DNA from 3 places in the Stutzerimonas sp. CXK-1 genome. Region 3 is predicted to be linked to each of the others. Evidence: predicted binding sites of a transcription regulator. Region 3 holds the regulator's gene; each other region holds the start of a gene.
What was found. Region 3 encodes LexA, which represses DNA repair genes until DNA is damaged. Its sites were predicted from a motif close to CTGTNTNNNNANACAG; they were not measured.
Positions count from the first base shown of each region.

Region 1: the regulator LexA is predicted to act here: its motif matches at 1,756-1,771, upstream of imuA (translesion DNA synthesis-associated protein ImuA).
Region 2: the regulator LexA is predicted to act here: its motif matches at 3,958-3,973, upstream of recN (DNA repair protein RecN).

Region 1 covers NZ_CM173217.1:2,287,342-2,292,896, forward strand. The annotation lists gene AC0KXH_RS10665 (efflux RND transporter permease subunit) at 1-1,299, shown strand, start outside; gene AC0KXH_RS10670 (copper-binding protein) at 1,296-1,619, shown strand; gene imuA (translesion DNA synthesis-associated protein ImuA) at 1,792-2,409, shown strand; gene AC0KXH_RS10680 (Y-family DNA polymerase) at 2,417-3,823, shown strand; gene AC0KXH_RS10685 (error-prone DNA polymerase) at 3,799-5,555, shown strand, end outside.
Region 2 covers NZ_CM173217.1:901,593-907,147, reverse strand. The annotation lists gene dnaJ (molecular chaperone DnaJ) at 1-1,040, opposite strand, end outside; gene dnaK (molecular chaperone DnaK) at 1,207-3,120, opposite strand; gene grpE (nucleotide exchange factor GrpE) at 3,218-3,796, opposite strand; gene recN (DNA repair protein RecN) at 3,996-5,555, shown strand, end outside.
Region 3 covers NZ_CM173217.1:2,492,003-2,497,557, forward strand. The annotation lists gene AC0KXH_RS11595 (S-methyl-5'-thioinosine phosphorylase) at 1-200, opposite strand, end outside; gene nagZ (beta-N-acetylhexosaminidase) at 220-1,215, opposite strand; gene AC0KXH_RS11605 (L,D-transpeptidase family protein) at 1,230-1,754, opposite strand; gene AC0KXH_RS11610 (TetR/AcrR family transcriptional regulator) at 1,794-2,501, opposite strand; gene lexA (transcriptional repressor LexA) at 2,696-3,304, shown strand; gene sulA (SOS-induced cell division inhibitor SulA) at 3,319-3,789, shown strand; gene AC0KXH_RS11625 (hypothetical protein) at 3,839-4,075, opposite strand; gene AC0KXH_RS11630 (DUF6586 family protein) at 4,299-4,820, opposite strand; gene topA (type I DNA topoisomerase) at 4,935-5,555, opposite strand, start outside.

The DNA.
Region 1 (5,555 bases), 200 kb from region 3:
CTGGAGATGTTCGAGACCACCATCCAGTTCAAGCCCAGAAGCGAGTGGCGCGCCGGCATGACGCCGGAAAAGCTGGTCGAGGAGCTCGACCGCACCGTGCAGGTGCCCGGGCTGGCCAACCTGTGGATCCCGCCGATCCGCAACCGCATCGACATGCTCGCCACCGGGATCAAGAGCCCCATCGGGGTCAAGGTCTACGGCACCGAGCTGGCGCAGATCGACCGTGCCACCCAGGCGGTGGAGCGGATCGCCCGCGAGGTGCCCGGCGTGACCTCGGCACTGGCCGAGCGGCTCACCGGCGGGCGCTACGTCGACGTCGACATCGACCGCGCCGCCGCCGCGCGCTACGGGCTGAACATCGCCGACGTGCAGGCCATCGTCGCCGGCGCCATCGGCGGGCAGAACGTCGGCGAGACCGTCGAGGGGCTGGCGCGCTACCCGATCAACCTGCGCTACGGGCGCGAATGGCGCGACTCGCTGAGCGACCTGCGCGAACTGCCGGTCCTCACACCCGGCGGCAGCCAGATCACCCTCGGCACGGTGGCGCGCATCGAGGTCAGCGACGGCCCGCCGATGCTCAAGAGCGAGAATGCGCGGCTCTCCGGCTGGGTCTATGTCGACGTGCGCGGCCGCGACATCGCCGCCGTGGTGCGCGACCTGCGCCAGGCGGTCGGCGACGGCGTGCAACTGGAGCCGGGCATGAGCATCAGCTATTCGGGCCAGTTCGAGTTCATGGAGCGCGCCAACGCCCGGCTGAAGCTGGTGGTGCCGGCCACCCTGCTGATCATCTTCGTGCTGCTCTACCTGACCTTCGGCCGCCTCGACGAGGCGCTGCTGATCATGGCCACGCTGCCCTTCGCTCTCACCGGCGGCGTCTGGTTCCTGCACCTGCTGGGCTACCACCTGTCGGTGGCCACCGGGGTCGGCTTCATCGCCCTGGCCGGGGTCTCGGCCGAGTTCGGCGTGATCATGCTGCTGTACCTGAAGAACGCCTGGCACGACCGTCTCGCTGCCGGCCGCCACGGCCAGGCGGCGCTGCTCGACGCCATCCGCGAGGGTGCGGTGCAGCGTGTGCGGCCCAAGGCGATGACCGTGGCGGTGATCATCGCCGGCCTGCTGCCGATCCTGCTGGCCAGCGGTACGGGCAGCGAGATCATGAGCCGCATCGCCGCGCCCATGGTCGGCGGCATGATCACCGCCCCGCTGCTGTCGCTCTTCGTCCTGCCGGCGGCGTACCTGCTGATGCGCCGCCGACAGGCCATCCCCTCCCTCGACAACCCCCTGGAGAAACGCCCATGAACCTCGCTCATTTCGCCCTGGCCACTGTCCTGCTGCTGCCGACTGCCCAGGCGGCGGAAACGGCAACGACCCCGGCCGTGAACCAGCAGCCCACGGTGCAGACGGCCAGCGTCACCGGCACGGTGCAAAAGCTCATGCCCGAAAAGAACAGGATCGTCATTGCCCACGGCCCGGTGCCTGCGCTGGGCTGGCCGGCAATGACGATGGGCTTCAAGGCGACGCCCGCGCAGATCGCCTCGCTCGCACCGGGTGACCGTATCGCCTTCGAGTTCCGCTCGACAGGCATGCGCTCGACGATCCTGCGCATCGAAAAGCGCTGAACAGGCCGGCCAGCGCCGGCCTTGGCATCCGGCGGTGACGACCACGGGCAAGGCTCGGCGCCTTTCCGGCGCCGCCTGCTGACACAGGTACAGCTCATCATCTGCACCTTGACCGAGCTGTGCCTGAGGCCAAATACTGTATCCATATACAGTATCAACAGGTCACTTCAGCATGTCGTCCGTGGTCGCCCTCGACCGCCTGCTCGATGCGCGCCGCGTCTGGCGCGGCCAGGCCATATCCGCTCCGGCGAGCCAGCACCCTACCGGCCATGCGGCGCTCGACGCCCTGCTGCCGGGGCGTGGCTGGCCGTCGGCGGCACTCAGCGAAATCCTGCTCGCCGCGCCCGGCATCGGCGAGCTGCGCCTGCTATGGCCGACCCTGGCGCGGCTGACCCGCGCCGGCGAACGCGTGGTGCTGGTCGGCCCACCGCACATTCCCTACCCGCGCGCCTGGCTGGCGGCTGGCGTCGACCTCACCCGGCTGGCCATCGTCCAGGCAACGGGACGCGAGGCCCTGTGGGCTGCCGAGCAGTGCCTGCGCTCGGGCAGCTGCGGCGCGGTGCTGTGCTGGCCGAAGCAGGCCGACGACCGCGCCCTGCGCCGCCTGCAGGTGGCGGCCGAAACCGGCCAGACGCTGGCATTCGCCTATCGCCCGTTGGAAGAGGCGCTCAACCCTTCGCCTGCCGCACTGCGCCTGGCCCTCGAGGCGCAGCCGCTGCAGCTGCGCGTACTCAAGTGTCGCGGTGGCCTGGCGCCGGAACGCCCGCTGGCCGCGGCGGCCTGGCAGTGAGGCCTGCATGCTCTGGGCCTGCATTCTGCTACCGCAACTGGCGATGGACGGCATCCTGCGCCAGCGCACCGATGCCGAGGCGCCGCTGGTACTGCTCGCCGGGCCGCCGCAGCGCCGCGTGTTGCAGGCAGTCAACCCAGCCGCCCGCGCGCTCGGCCTCAAACCGGGGCAATCGCTCACCGCGGCCCAGGCGCTGACCCGCGACTTCGCCGTGGCCGATTACGACCTCGCGCACGTGCAACACTGGCAGCAGTTCCTCGCGGCCTGGGCCTATGGCTACAGCGCCCAGGTCAGCCTGCACTATCCGCGTTGCCTGCTCCTGGAAGTGCAGTCGAGCCTCGGCCTGTTCGGCCCCTGGCCACGCTTCGAGGCGCGCCTGCGCGAGCAGCTGACGGCACTGGGCTTTCGCCATCGCATCACGCTCGCGCCCAACCCGGCAGCGGCACGCGTGCTGGCCAACGCCCATGACGGTCTGGCAGTGACCGACGACATCGCGCTGCAGCAGGCGCTCGGCCAGTTGCCGGTCGAGCGCCTCGGCCTGCCCCGCGAGGCGGCCACGGCCTTTGCCCGCATGGGCGTGCACCGCCTGCAGCAGCTGCTGGCATTGCCACGCGATGGCCTGGCCAAGCGCTTTGCCGCCGAGGTGCTGATCCAGCTCGATACCCTGTTCGGGCGCCGCCCGCTGGCCCTGGCGTTCTATCGCCCGCCGGACCTGTTCGAGGCGCGCATCGAGCTGAATTTCGAGGTCGAGTCCCACCAGGCGATGCTGTTCCCGCTGCGCCGCCTGACCGCCGACCTCGCCGCCTACCTGGCCGGCCGTGACAGCGGTGTGCAGCGCTTCGTGCTGTATCTGGAGCATCGTCACCACGCCGACAGCCAGGTCGTTGTCGGCCTGCTCGGTGCCGAGCGCGAAGCGGCCATGCTGTTCGAGCTGACCCGTGGCCGGCTCGAACAGCTGCAACTGCCGGCACCGGTGCTCGCGGTCCGCCTGGTTGCCCGTGACCTGCCGGCCTTCGCCCCGGAGCGCCGCCAGCTGTTCGACGAGCGCCCTCAGCAATCGCTGCCCTGGGAGCAGTTGCGCGAGCGGCTGCGAGCACGCCTGGGCGAAGACGCCGTGCAGGGCCTGGGTGCCTGCGCCGACCACCGTCCCGAGCACGCCTGGAGCCAGCAGCCGGGCCATGCGGCGCTGCCACCCTGTGGAGCACGCCCCGGCTGGCTGCTGCAGCAGCCGATTGCGCTACAGGAAGCCACGGTGCAAGTGCTCGCCGGCCCCGAGCGCATCGAAAGCGGCTGGTGGGACGGCGGCGACATACGCCGCGACTACTACCTCGTGCAGACCCGGGCTGGCCAGCGCGGCTGGGCATTCCGCCCGGTTGGCGGCGGCCCGCTGTGGCTGCAAGGCTGGTTCTCATGAGCGATTACGCCGAACTGCACTGCCTGTCCAACTTCAGCTTCCAGCGTGGTGCCAGCAGCGCCCACGAACTCTTCGAACGTGCCGCGCGCCTGGGCTACCGCGCGCTGGCCATCACCGACGAATGCACCCTCGCCGGCATCGTCCGCGCCTGGCAGGCCTCGAAGGCCGCCGGCGTGCCGCTGATCGTCGGCAGCGAGGTGCGTATCGAACAAGGTCCCAAGCTGGTCCTGCTGGCCGAGAACCTGGCCGGCTACCAGGCGCTGTGCCGGCTGATCACCAGGGCTCGCCGGCGCAGCGAAAAGGGCAGCTACCGCCTGCTGAGCAGCGACTTCAGCGAACCGCTGGACGGCCTGCTCGCCCTCTGGCTGGGCGAACACCAGCTCGCGCATGCCGACTGGCTGCAGGCGCACTTCCCGGGCCGCAGCTGGCTCGGCATCGCCTTGCACCGTGGTGCGGACGACGCCGAACGCCTGCATCAGGCACTTGCCCTGGCGGCCCGCTGCGGCCTGCCGCCGGTGGCCTGTGGTGACGTCCACATGCATGCCCGTGGTCGGCGCGCCCTGCAGGACTGCATGACCGCCATCCGTCACCATCTGCCGGTGGCCGAGGCCGGCGCGCATCTGTTCGCCAATGGCGAACGGCATCTGCGTCGTTGCCAGGAACTGGCCGAGCTCTACCCCGCCGAGCTGCTCGCTGAGACGCTGCGCATCAGCGAGCGCTGCCGCTTCGACCTCGCCCAGCTGCGCTACGAATACCCGCGCGAGCTGGTTCCCAACGGCCATGACGCCACCTCCTGGCTGCGCCGGCTGACCGAACAGGGTGCACGCTGGCGCTGGCCCGCCGGCGTCCCGGCCATCGCGCGCGAGCGGATCGAGCACGAACTCTCGTTGATCGCCGAGCTGCGTTACGAAAGCTATTTCTTGACCGTGCACGACATCGTCCGCTGGGCGCGCGAACAGGGCATCCTCTGCCAGGGACGCGGCTCGGCGGCCAACTCCACCGTGTGCTTCGCCCTCGGAATCACCGAACTCGACCCCTCGCGCAGCAAGCTGCTGTTCGAGCGTTTCCTTTCGCGCGAGCGCAACGAGCCACCGGACATCGATGTCGATTTCGAGCACGAACGCCGCGAGGCGGTCATCCAGTACGTGTTCGGCCGCTACGGCCGCGGGCGTGCCGCGCTGACCGCGGTGGTCAGCAGCTATCACGCTGCCGGCGCCGTGCGCGATGTGGCCAAGGCGCTCGGCCTGCCGCCGGATCAGGTCAATGCCCTGGCCGACTGCTGCGGCCGCTGGAGCGATGGCATCCCTTGCGCCGAGCGCCTGGCCGAAGCCGGCTTCGACGCCGACAACCCGCTGCTGCGCCGCGTGCTGGCCCTGAGCGCCGAGCTGATCGGCTTTCCGCGCCACCTGTCGCAGCACCCGGGCGGTTTCGTGATTTCCGAGCAGCCGCTGGAAACCCTGGTGCCCGTGGAAAACGCGAGCATGGCCGAACGCACCGTCATCCAGTGGGACAAGGACGACCTCGATCAGGTCGGCCTGCTCAAGGTCGATGTGCTCGCACTCGGCATGCTCAGCGCGCTGCGCCGCTGCTTTGCCCTGATCGAGGCCTATCGCGGCACGCGCTGGACGCTGGCCAGCCTGCCGCAGGAAGACCCGGCGACCTATGCCATGGTCAGCCGGGCCGACACCATCGGCGTGTTCCAGATCGAATCGCGGGCGCAGATGGCGATGCT
Region 2 (5,555 bases), 1.6 Mb from region 3:
AACTCTTCGAGTATCTCGCGCTGACGCTTGCTCAGGTTCACCGGCGTTTCCACCACGACGCGGCACATCAGATCGCCCGGCGCGCCCCCACGCACGGGTGCGACTCCCTTACCCCGCAGGCGGAACTGCTTGCCGGTTTGCGTACCCTCGGGAATCTTCAGCTTCACTCGACCATCAAGCGTGGGCACCTCCAGCTCACCACCAAGCGCGGCATCGGCAAAGCTGATCGGCACTTCGCAGTACAGATGTTTGCCGTCGCGCTGGAAGATCGGATGCTCGCGCACGCTGACCACAACATAGAGGTCCCCCGCCGGACCGCCCTGGGTACCGGCTTCACCCTCGCCGGACAGACGGATGCGATCGCCGGTATCGACACCAGCCGGCACCTTCACCGACAGGGTCTTCTGCTCTTCCACACGCCCCTGCCCGTGGCAGCTGCCGCATGGGTCGGAGATCATCTTGCCGCTGCCATGGCAGCGCGGGCAGGTCTGCTGCACGGAGAAGAACCCCTGCTGCATGCGCACCTGGCCAATACCACCACAGGTCGTACAGGTGACCGGCGTGGTTCCCTTCTTCGCGCCAGAGCCGTTGCAGACCTTGCACTCGGCAAGCGTCGGGACCCGAATGGTCACTGTGGTGCCGCGCACAGCCTCCTCGAGATCCAGCTCGAGCGTGTAGCGCAGATCGCTGCCGCGCTGGGAGCCGCCACGCGAAGCTCCGCGGGCGCCACCAAAGAAATCGCTGAAGACGTCACCGAAGATGTCCGAGAAGTTGGCACCACCAAAACCTGCACCGCCAGCCCCACCCATCTGCGGGTCGACCCCGGCGTGACCATACTGGTCATAGGCTGCCCGCTTGCTGGCATCGGAGAGCACTTCATAGGCCTCGTTGGCCTCCTTGAACGCCTCTTCAGCCGCCTTGTCGCCCGGATTACGGTCCGGGTGGTGCTTCATGGCGAGGCGGCGGTAGGCCTTTTTCAGATCCGCCTCGCTCGCGCCGCGCTCGACACCCAGCACTTCGTAATAATCACGTTTGGCCATAACTTTCCTGAACCCTCAATTCATGCCCTCCAGACACGCCGACGCGGGAGTGAACTCCCGCGTGGCAGTCGGCCCGACCGGAGGCAGCCGGTCGAGCTGGAGCGAAAAGCGGCAGGCCCGAGGCGCTGCCGCATCCCTGGAAACCCCAGGGGTCATAAGCGGAAGCTTACTTGTTGTCCTTGACCTCTTCGAACTCGGCATCCACGACGTCATCGCCCGCCTGCGACTTGCCTGCCTCGGCCTGCCCCTCGCCGCCCTGCGGCTGCTCGGCATACATCTTCTGGGCCAGCGGAGTGGACGCCTGGGACACGGCAGCGATCTTCGCTTCGATTTCCGCCTTGTCATCGCCCTTGACCGCTGCTTCCAGCTCGCCCAGCGCCTTCTCGATGCTGGCCTTGTCATCCGCACTGGCCTTGTCGCCAGCCTCGGTCAACATCTTGCGCGTGGCATGCACCAGCTGATCACCCTGGTTGCGCGCCGTCACCAGCTCCTCGAACTTGCGATCCTCCTCGGCGTTGGCCTCAGCGTCGCGCACCATCTGCTCGATCTCCTCCTCGGACAGACCGGAGTTGGCCTTGATCACGATCGACTGTTGCTTGCCGGTCGCCTTGTCCTTGGCGGACACATGCAGAATGCCGTTGGCATCGATGTCGAAGGTGACCTCGATCTGCGGCATGCCGCGCGGCGCCGGCGGGATGTCAGCCAGATCGAAGCGACCCAGCGACTTGTTCTGCGCCGCCTGCTTGCGCTCACCCTGCAGCACGTGGATGGTCACGGCACTCTGGTTGTCGTCGGCGGTGGAGAACACCTGCGACTTCTTGGTCGGGATGGTGGTGTTCTTCTCGATCAGCGGAGTCATCACACCGCCGAGGGTCTCGATGCCCAGCGTCAGCGGCGACACGTCCAGCAGCAGCACGTCCTTGACGTCGCCAGCCAGCACCGCGCCCTGAATGGCAGCACCCATGGCAACGGCTTCGTCCGGGTTGACGTCCTTGCGCGGCTCCTTGCCGAAGAACTCGGCGACCTGCTTCTGCACCAGCGGCATGCGGGTCTGGCCACCGACCAGGATCACGTCGTCGATCTTGGAGACGTCGATGCCGGCATCCTTCAGTGCGATGCGGCACGGCTCGATGGTCCGCTCGACCAGATCCTCGACCAGCGACTCCAGCTTGGCACGGGAGATCTTCACGTTCAGGTGCTTCGGACCGGACGCATCGGCCGTGATGTACGGCAGGTTGACGTCGGTCTGCTGGCTGGAGGACAGCTCGATCTTGGCCTTCTCGGCCGCTTCCTTCAAGCGCTGCATGGCCAGCGGATCACCCTTGAGGTTGATGCCGCTTTCCTTCTTGAACTCGTCGACGAGATAGTCGATCAGGCGAATGTCGAAGTCTTCACCACCGAGGAAGGTATCGCCATTGGTGGCCAGCACCTCGAACTGATGCTCACCGTCGACCTCGGCGATCTCGATCACCGACACGTCGAAGGTACCGCCGCCCAGGTCATAGACGATCACGGTATGGTCGCCCTTGGCCTTGTCCATGCCGTAGGCCAGCGCCGCAGCGGTCGGCTCGTTGATGATCCGCTTGACGTCCAGGCCGGCGATGCGACCGGCGTCCTTGGTGGCCTGGCGCTGGCTGTCGTTGAAGTAGGCCGGCACGGTGATCACCGCCTCGGTCACGGCTTCACCCAGATAGTCCTCGGCGGTCTTCTTCATCTTCTTCAGGACTTCGGCGCTGATCTGTGGCGGCGCCATCTTCTGGCCCTTCACCTCCACCCAGGCATCGCCGTTGTCGGCCTTGACGATGCTGTAGGGCACCATCTTGATGTCCTTCTGCACGACGTCCTCTTCGAAGCGACGACCGATCAGACGCTTGACTGCATAAAGGGTGTTCTGCGGATTGGTCACCGCCTGGCGCTTGGCCGACTGGCCGACCAGGGTTTCGCCATCATTGGTGTAGGCGATGATCGAAGGCGTGGTGCGCGCGCCCTCGGCGTTCTCGATGACCTTGACGTTGCCGTTTTCCATGATGGAGACGCAGGAGTTGGTGGTCCCCAGGTCGATACCGATGATTTTGCCCATATCTCTCTCCGAATCTTGGTTGGTCCGCGCCTTCAGCCTGGCGCCGGATAAAGCTTTAATTTCGCTTGCCTAGCAGATGGGGCCTGCGCCCGCTATTTCAAGCCTTCTCGTCGATCGAAGGCGGCGCGTCTGCCGGAGCCTTGCTGACAACAACCATGGCCGGCCGCAACAGCCGCCCATTGAGCAGGTAGCCCTTCTGGAACACCTTGATCACGCTGCCTGGCTCGGCATGCATGCTCTCCTCCATTGCCATCGCCTGGTGGTGCTCGGGATTGAAGGGTTCACCCACCGGGTCGACTGCCACGAGCTGGTGCCGTGCGAGCGTGTCGAGCAGCAGCTTATGGGTCAGCTCGAGCCCTTCGCGCACCGCCTTGCTGGTCTCGTCGTCCGGCCGTGTCAGCTCCAGGCCACGCTCCAGGCTGTCGGCTACCGGCAACAGGTCGCCAGCGAACTTCTCCAGGGCGAACTTGTGCGCCTTTTCCACGTCCTGCTCGGCACGTCGGCGGATGTTCTGCAACTCGGCAGCCACGCGCAGCGACTGATCCTGCGCCGCGGCGAGCTGCTCTTCGAGCGACTGCACGCGCGCGGCAAGATCCTCGGCCACGCTGTTTTCGGCTTCGGGATTTTCCGGGGGCTGGTTATCCAGGTTCTGCTCGTCGGCCATGCGCTCCTCCATATCTGTCTCAATGCGGGGCATCCCCCGCGCATGTGCCGCTATATGGGGGCAGCGAAGAGCGCTTCAAGGCACCGGGAGCAGATATGCGCAAAAAGGCGACACATCCGCCGCAGCCGACTCGATGCAGCGTTCGACGGTGCTTGAAGGGCGCCGAAAAAGCACTGTATAAATAGCCAGCCACATCAATTGGAGCGCCGCCATGCTGGTCCATCTGTCGGTCCACAACTACGCCATCGTCGAACACCTCGATCTCGAACTGCAGCGAGGGATGACGGTGATCAGCGGCGAAACGGGCGCAGGCAAGTCGATCATGCTCGATGCGCTGGGCCTCGCACTTGGTGATCGCGCCGACAGCAGCGTGGTCCGCCAGGGTGCGGACAAGGCAGATATCCTTGCCAGCTTCGATCTGGCCGATATCCCTGATGCCCAGGCCTGGCTGGCCGCGCGCGACCTCGACAACGACGGACCGTGCATCCTGCGCCGCGTGATTACGGCCGAAGGTCGTTCGCGCGGCTACATCAACGGGTCGCCCTGCCCGCAAGGCGATCTCAAGGCGCTCGGCGAGCTTTTGATCGATATTCACAGCCAGCACGAGCATCAATCGCTGCTCAAGCCAGACACGCATCGCCGCTTGCTGGACGAGTACGCCGGCGCTCAGGAGCTGGCCCGGCAGGTCCATCTCGCTGCGCAGCGCTGGAAGCAAACACGCCAGACGCTCGACCGCCTGAGCAACGCGAGCGACGAGCAACGTGCACGCCATCAGTTGCTCAGCTATCAGCTCGAAGAGCTGGAGAATCTGGCGTTGGGCGAACATGAACTGGAGCAACTGGAGCAGGAGCACAAGAACCTCGCCAATGCCGGGCAACTGCTCGGCGCCTGCCAGCAGGTCATGGAACTCTGTAGCGAGAACGATGCCGGGAATGTGCTATCGGCGCTCACGTCAAGCCTGCAACGCCTGACGGCTTTCCAGGGTCAATCCGGCGCGCTGGGCGAAGCCGTCAACCTGCTCGCCAGTGCGCAGATCCAGGTCGAGGAAGCAGTTGGCGAGCTCAACCGTTTCATCGACCATTTCGACGCGGACCCCCAGCGCCAACAAGCGCTGGAAGAACGACTGGATGCCATCTACGGCCTGGCACGCAAGCATCGTGTACAGCCGGCCGAACTGCCCGAGCTGCAGCAACGCCTGCTGAGCGAGCTGGAAAGCCTGAACGCCGATGACGAGGCCGTCGAACGTCTGGGCGAGGAGCTCGAAGCCTACGCACGGCATTACCTCGAGAAGGCCGAAGAGCTGAGCCGCGTTCGTCAGGCGGCGGCTACCTGCCTGGGCGAAGCGGTGGAAGACGAGATCCAGCGCCTGGGAATGCCGGGCGGGCGCTTCAGCGTGGTGCTCAAGCCGGTCGCGCCGGGCGAGAACCCGCCACACGGCCTGGAACTGGTGGAGTTCCTGGTCAGTGCCAACCCCGGTCAGCCGCCGCGTGCCCTGGCCAAGGTCGCTTCGGGCGGTGAACTCTCGCGCATCAGCCTGGCGATTCAGGTCATCACCGCACAGACCTCGCGCACGCCGACGCTGGTATTCGACGAAGTCGATGTCGGCATCGGCGGCCCTACGGCCGAGATTGTCGGCCAACTGTTGCGTCGTCTCGGCGAGCGCGGCCAGGTACTCACAGTTACCCACCTGCCGCAGGTAGCCGCCCAGGGCCACAACCACCTGTTCGTGCACAAGGCGCGCGGCGTCGACGAAACCCGCACCGCAGTTGCC
Region 3 (5,555 bases):
CGATAGTTGACCTCGTGCGGCGGGATGCGATGGGGGTGGCCATGGCGCGCCAGGAACAGCACTTCACCGCCGGCGTAACGGCCATGGAGGATGTCTGCCGACGGCAGGCCATACGGGGTTTCAATGCGTTTGGCATCGCGCAGCACCAGGCCATCCAGCTGGGTCAGCCCGGTTCCGCCGATGATGGCGTGTACAGTCATGCTTGGTTCTCTGAGGGGGTCATACCAGACCTGCGCCGCGCAACGCACCGAGCGCGGAAAGCCAACGCGGGCTCTGCTTGTAGTCCTGCGCAATCACGGAACGGGCGCGCATCCGGGCCAGCCTCGGCGAGGGCTTTACAGCCAGCCGCTGCAATGCCGAAACGGCCAGCTCGGCGGCTGCCCGGTCGTTGCACACCAGCCCCATGTCACAGCCGGCGCTCAGCGCGGCCTCGATGCGCGCCGCAGCATCGCCCGCTACATGGGCGCCGGCCATGGAAAGATCGTCGCTGAAGATCACGCCGGAGAAACCCAGCTCGCCGCGTAACACCTCTTGCAGCCAGCGCTGGGAGAAGCCCGCCGGCTGAGAATCTACCTGTGGATAGATCACGTGCGCGGGCATCACTGCGTCCAGCGTAGACGCCAGCCGCCGGAACGGCAGCAGATCGCACTGACGAATCTCCTCGAGGCTACGCTCGTCACGCGGTATCGCCACGTGCGAATCGGCTTCGGCCCAGCCGTGGCCGGGGAAGTGCTTTCCGGTCGCCGGCATGCCCGCCGCATGCATCCCGCCGATAAAGGCGCCGGCCAGTTCGGCCGCACGCTCGGGTGCCGCCTCGAACGCCCGCGCACCGATTACCGCACTGCGCTGATGGTCGAGATCGAGCACCGGAGCAAAGCTGAAATCGAGGCCGGCCGCGAGTACCTCCGTGGCCATCAACCAGCCGCAGGCCCGGGCAAGCTCGACGGCATCCGGGTGGTGGGCGAACTCGCGCATTGCCGGCAATCTGACGAAGCCCTGCCGCAAGCGCTGGACACGACCGCCTTCCTGATCGACGGCAATCAGCAAGTCCGGGCGCTCGGCGCGCACGGCCCGGCAGAGATCCAGCACCTGGCGAGGATGGTCGATGTTGCGCGCGAACAGGATCAAGCCGCCGACCTGCGGCTGGCGCAGCAACTGGCGATCCTCGGCAGTCAGCCAGGTGCCGCCGATATCCAGCATCAATGAACCTTGCATGAGGCAAAGAATCCTTAATCGAGTTTGGCGTGAGCCCACTGAGGATAAGAGGCTTCGTCGATGCGAACGGCGCAGTGCAACGGCACCCGTGCGAACAGCGCTATCAGCTCTTCGTTGCGCATGCGCACACAGCCGTGGGATAGCGGCACACCCATTGGCTCGGTGTCGGGTGTGCCGTGTATATAGATGTAGCGTCGGAACGTATCGACGCTTCCGAGTCGGTTGACGCCCTGTTCGCAGCCGCTCAGCCAGAGAATCCGACTGAGGATCCAGTCGCGCGCCGGAAACTGCGCGTGCAACTGCGGCGTCCAGACCTCTCCGGTCCAGCGTCGGCCGCGCAATACTGCCCCGGCCGGCAGACCCGCACCGACCTTCGCACGCACCTGGTGCAAGCCGCGCGGCGTACAGCCCGAGCCATTGTGTTCGCCCGGCCCGTTCACGGCAGTGGAAACAGAGGCACGAAAACAGAGCCTGTCGCGGGTGAACCCGTACAGGCACTGGTCAGCGAGGGAAACGAGGAGCAAATCGAGGTCAGCCATGGGCCGCTAGCTTAGCCCAAGCAGCCACAGGCTTGAACCTCAAGCCTTGGCAGGAACCGCCACCGCATTGCGCCGGGCCAACGGCTGAGCCTCGGCCAGTGGCGTATCGGCGATGGCACTGTCGGCGCGCATACCGGCAGCCAGGAACGGCACCATCATCCGCATGACCTGCTCGATCGATGTACGCGCGCCAAAATCGTTCTCGGCGATGGCCCTGAGCGCCTTGATGCCGGACATGCTGAAGGCTGCTGCACCCAGCATGAAATGCACTCGCCAGAACAGCTCGATCGGCGGCAGCGACGGAGCCGCCTCGTGTACCCGCAGCATGTAGCGGCGAAACACCTTGCCGTACATGTCTTCGAGATAATGCCGCAGGTGTCCCTGGCTCTGGCTGAACGACAGACCGAGCAAGCGCATGAAGATGGACAGGTCGTCACCGCTGCGCGGCTTCACAGCCAGCGCCTGCTCGACCAGGATACCGAGTAGCTCCTCAAGGGTGTCCGGCTTTCCGGCAAGCGCCTCTCGGCGGTCGAGTTCGCGTTCGAGGCTCGCGCAGAACGGACCGAGAAACCGTGAGAACACGGCCTGAATCAGCGCCTTCTTCGAGCCAAAGTGATAGTTCACCGCCGCCAGGTTCACCCCGGCCTTGCTGGTGATCAGACGAAGCGAAGTCTCGGCGAAGCCCTTTTCCGCGAACAGCTGTTCCGCAGCATCGAGAATGCGCTCAACTGTTTCCGACTGCGCCATGCCCCCTCCAGAAGACAAACAAGTGTTTGAAACTTACGTTTCAGTGTCTACCAAGTCAACCTGCATCCGCTTCGGCGGTTGTGCCGCTTTGTCGCAACCGGCCTTTTAAGAGGAAAAGGCGCGACGCGAGGCGATTGCCAACCCGCATGCACTGTATATAATCCCAGGCACTGTATAAAAGAACAGAGACCGCCATGATCAAGCTCACGCCCCGCCAGTCTCAGATCCTCGACTTCATCAAACGCTGCCTCGAAGACAACGGTTACCCGCCAACACGAGCGGAGATCGCGCAGGAGCTCGGCTTCAAATCCCCCAACGCAGCCGAAGAGCATCTCAAGGCCCTGGCGCGCAAAGGCGCCATCGAAATGACACCGGGCGCCTCACGCGGCATCCGCATCCCCGATTTCGAGCCAGCCACGCACGAGAGCGGGCTACCTATCATTGGCCGGGTCGCGGCCGGTGCGCCCATCCTGGCGCAACAGCATGTCGAAGAATCCTGCCAGATCAACCCCGCCTTTTTCCATCCGAAAGCCGATTATCTGCTACGGGTGCGCGGCATGAGCATGAAGGACATCGGCATCTTCGATGGCGATCTGCTTGCCGTCCATACCACGCGCGAAGCACGCAACGGGCAAGTGATAGTCGCTCGAGTCGGCGATGAAGTCACAGTCAAGCGCTTCAAGCGTGAGGGCAACAAGGTGTGGCTTCTGGCCGAAAACGAGGACTTCGCGCCGATCGAGGTAGACCTCGAAGAGCAGGAGCTGGTCATCGAAGGGTTGAGCGTCGGTGTCATTCGCCGCTAAACAGGAGAAGGATCATGCAGTACCGTTCCGAAACCATGCGACCACAGCTGTCACTGTTCGAAGGCATGATGGCCCAGCGCGCCATGCCATTCTGTGCAGCCCCTGCCTCTGTCGAGCCTCGCCCCGAGTACCTTAGCGAGCTTAGCCTGAGCGGCAACAGCGAACACTGCCACCTGTTGTTGACGCCTATCCTGAGGGATCTCAGCGAGGCGGACGACAAACGCTGGCTGACGCTGATTGCGCCCCCCGGCTCACTGAGCGGCAACTGGCTGCGTGACAGCGGCCTGAACCGCCAACGTGTGATCGTTCTGCACCCTCGTAATGACCAAAGCGCGCTCGAACTGGCCTGCAAGGCACTCGGCTCGGGCTGCAGTCACACCGTGATCACCTGGCAGGAAAAGCTCAGCAACGCTGAGCGTAACAAGCTTCGTGCGGCGGCCAGCCTGGGCCAGGCCAAAGGGCTGAATATCCGCCTGGGCTGCTAGGCCCTTCCCTCTCGGCGGCACAGGGATCGTGCCGGCAAGCCGCTTCGTATCAATGCAAGACGCGCGGCGACTCATCCTCGTATTCGAAATCGCCTTCGGCCATTTTCCCCGCCATCTGCACGCCGACGTTGAACATCGCCTTAGCCACCTCGACGTGCTGTCCCTGCAGGAACAGCCTGGCCTCCTCGGAGAAATCCAGCGTGACCAGCACCTCCTCGTCTTCGGCGCGGCGGAGCACGATGCGCCCATCGGGCATCTCGACAATCTCTAGAAAAGACGTAGGCATTCGGTTGGCTCTCGTTGAAAGGCGCGCATTGTACCAGTGGAGTGCCATGAGAAAAGGCTTGTACCCCGCGCTCAGCCATGAGGCCGATGAACGCGGCCATAGGCATCTCAGCTCGCCACCTGCCGCGCCGGCATAGCGAGCCCTGGCCTGATGCCTTGCCGCCGGCCACCCGTGAGGCACGAACGACACGACAGAAACGACGCGAATCAATTCAAGCCGGACGTCACCACTCAGTCATGGTCTCGCGGAAGCGCAGCACCAGCTCCTTGATGTTCGTGCGCCAGAGCTCCAGCTCGGTTCGCGACAAGGCTTCTGGCTGGTCCTCCTCGAGCGTCACCGCCTCGATAAGCGGCTGCCGTGGATCGACTTTGGCCTTCGTTGGCGCCTGAGGCGGCTGGAACAACGCGGCATGAGCCGACAGCAACCGGGCTAACCAAGTGTCCGGCTGTTCGGCGAGTTCGACCAGCTCGGCGAGCTCCTGGCTCGGCGCCTGCTCCAGCGCCTGGCGATTCAGAAACGCCTCGGCGCGAGGCGCATCAGCACCTGGCGACCGGTAGAAACCAGCGATTTCATGGCACAGGCCGAGCACGGCCCCGTATAGGTGAAACAGGCTCGCCTCACGCTCGGCCTGGACCTGCCCCTGAGCATTCAGGGTGCCGAGTGCGTCAGCCTTGCGCCAGTTTTCCAGCGAAAGGCCGGCAAAGAACAGTTTCTGGTTGGTACGGGTGTAGCGTTCGTGAGCCATGGTGCTCTCCGCAAAGCAGGATTGCCGCAAGAATGGACCGCCTGCGGCGACAAAACCAGCACATGCCCGACGGGCGCCCCGCTCATTCGAACCGGGCGCCGTCGCAGCGGCGCATCAGCGCTTGTCTTCCACCTTCCACTTACCGCCGTCGTAGAACGCCTTCCAGCCGCTGGGCTTGCCATTGACCTCGGACTGCACGTACTGCTCCTTGGTCTTGCGACTGAAGCGAATGACCGCTGGGCGTCCTTCGGGATCCTGCTGCGGCGCTTGGAGCAGGAAGTGGTACTTGGGATCGATCTCATCCCTGTGCGGGATCAGCTCGCTGACCAACGGCGCGCGCGTTTCGCGATTTTTCGGGAACTGGCTGGCGGCCAGGAACAGCCCCGACGCCCCGTCGCGCAGCACGTAGGTATCGTCGACTTTTTCGCATTTGAGTTCCGGCATCTTCACCGCATCCATCTTCGGCGGCGCCGGCTCACCATTCTTCAGGAGCTTGCGGGTGTTCTTGCATTCCGCATTGGTGCAGCCAAAGAACTTGCCGAACCGGCCGGTCTTGAGCTGCATCTCGCTGCCGCATTTGTCGCACTCCAGACTAGGGCCCTCGTAGCCCTTGATGCGGAACTGCCCCTCCTCCACTTCGTAGCCCGCGCAGTCGGGGTTGTTACCGCAAATATGCAGCTTGTGCTTTTCGTCGAGCAGGTAGGCATCCATCGCATTGCTGCAGATGGGGCAGCG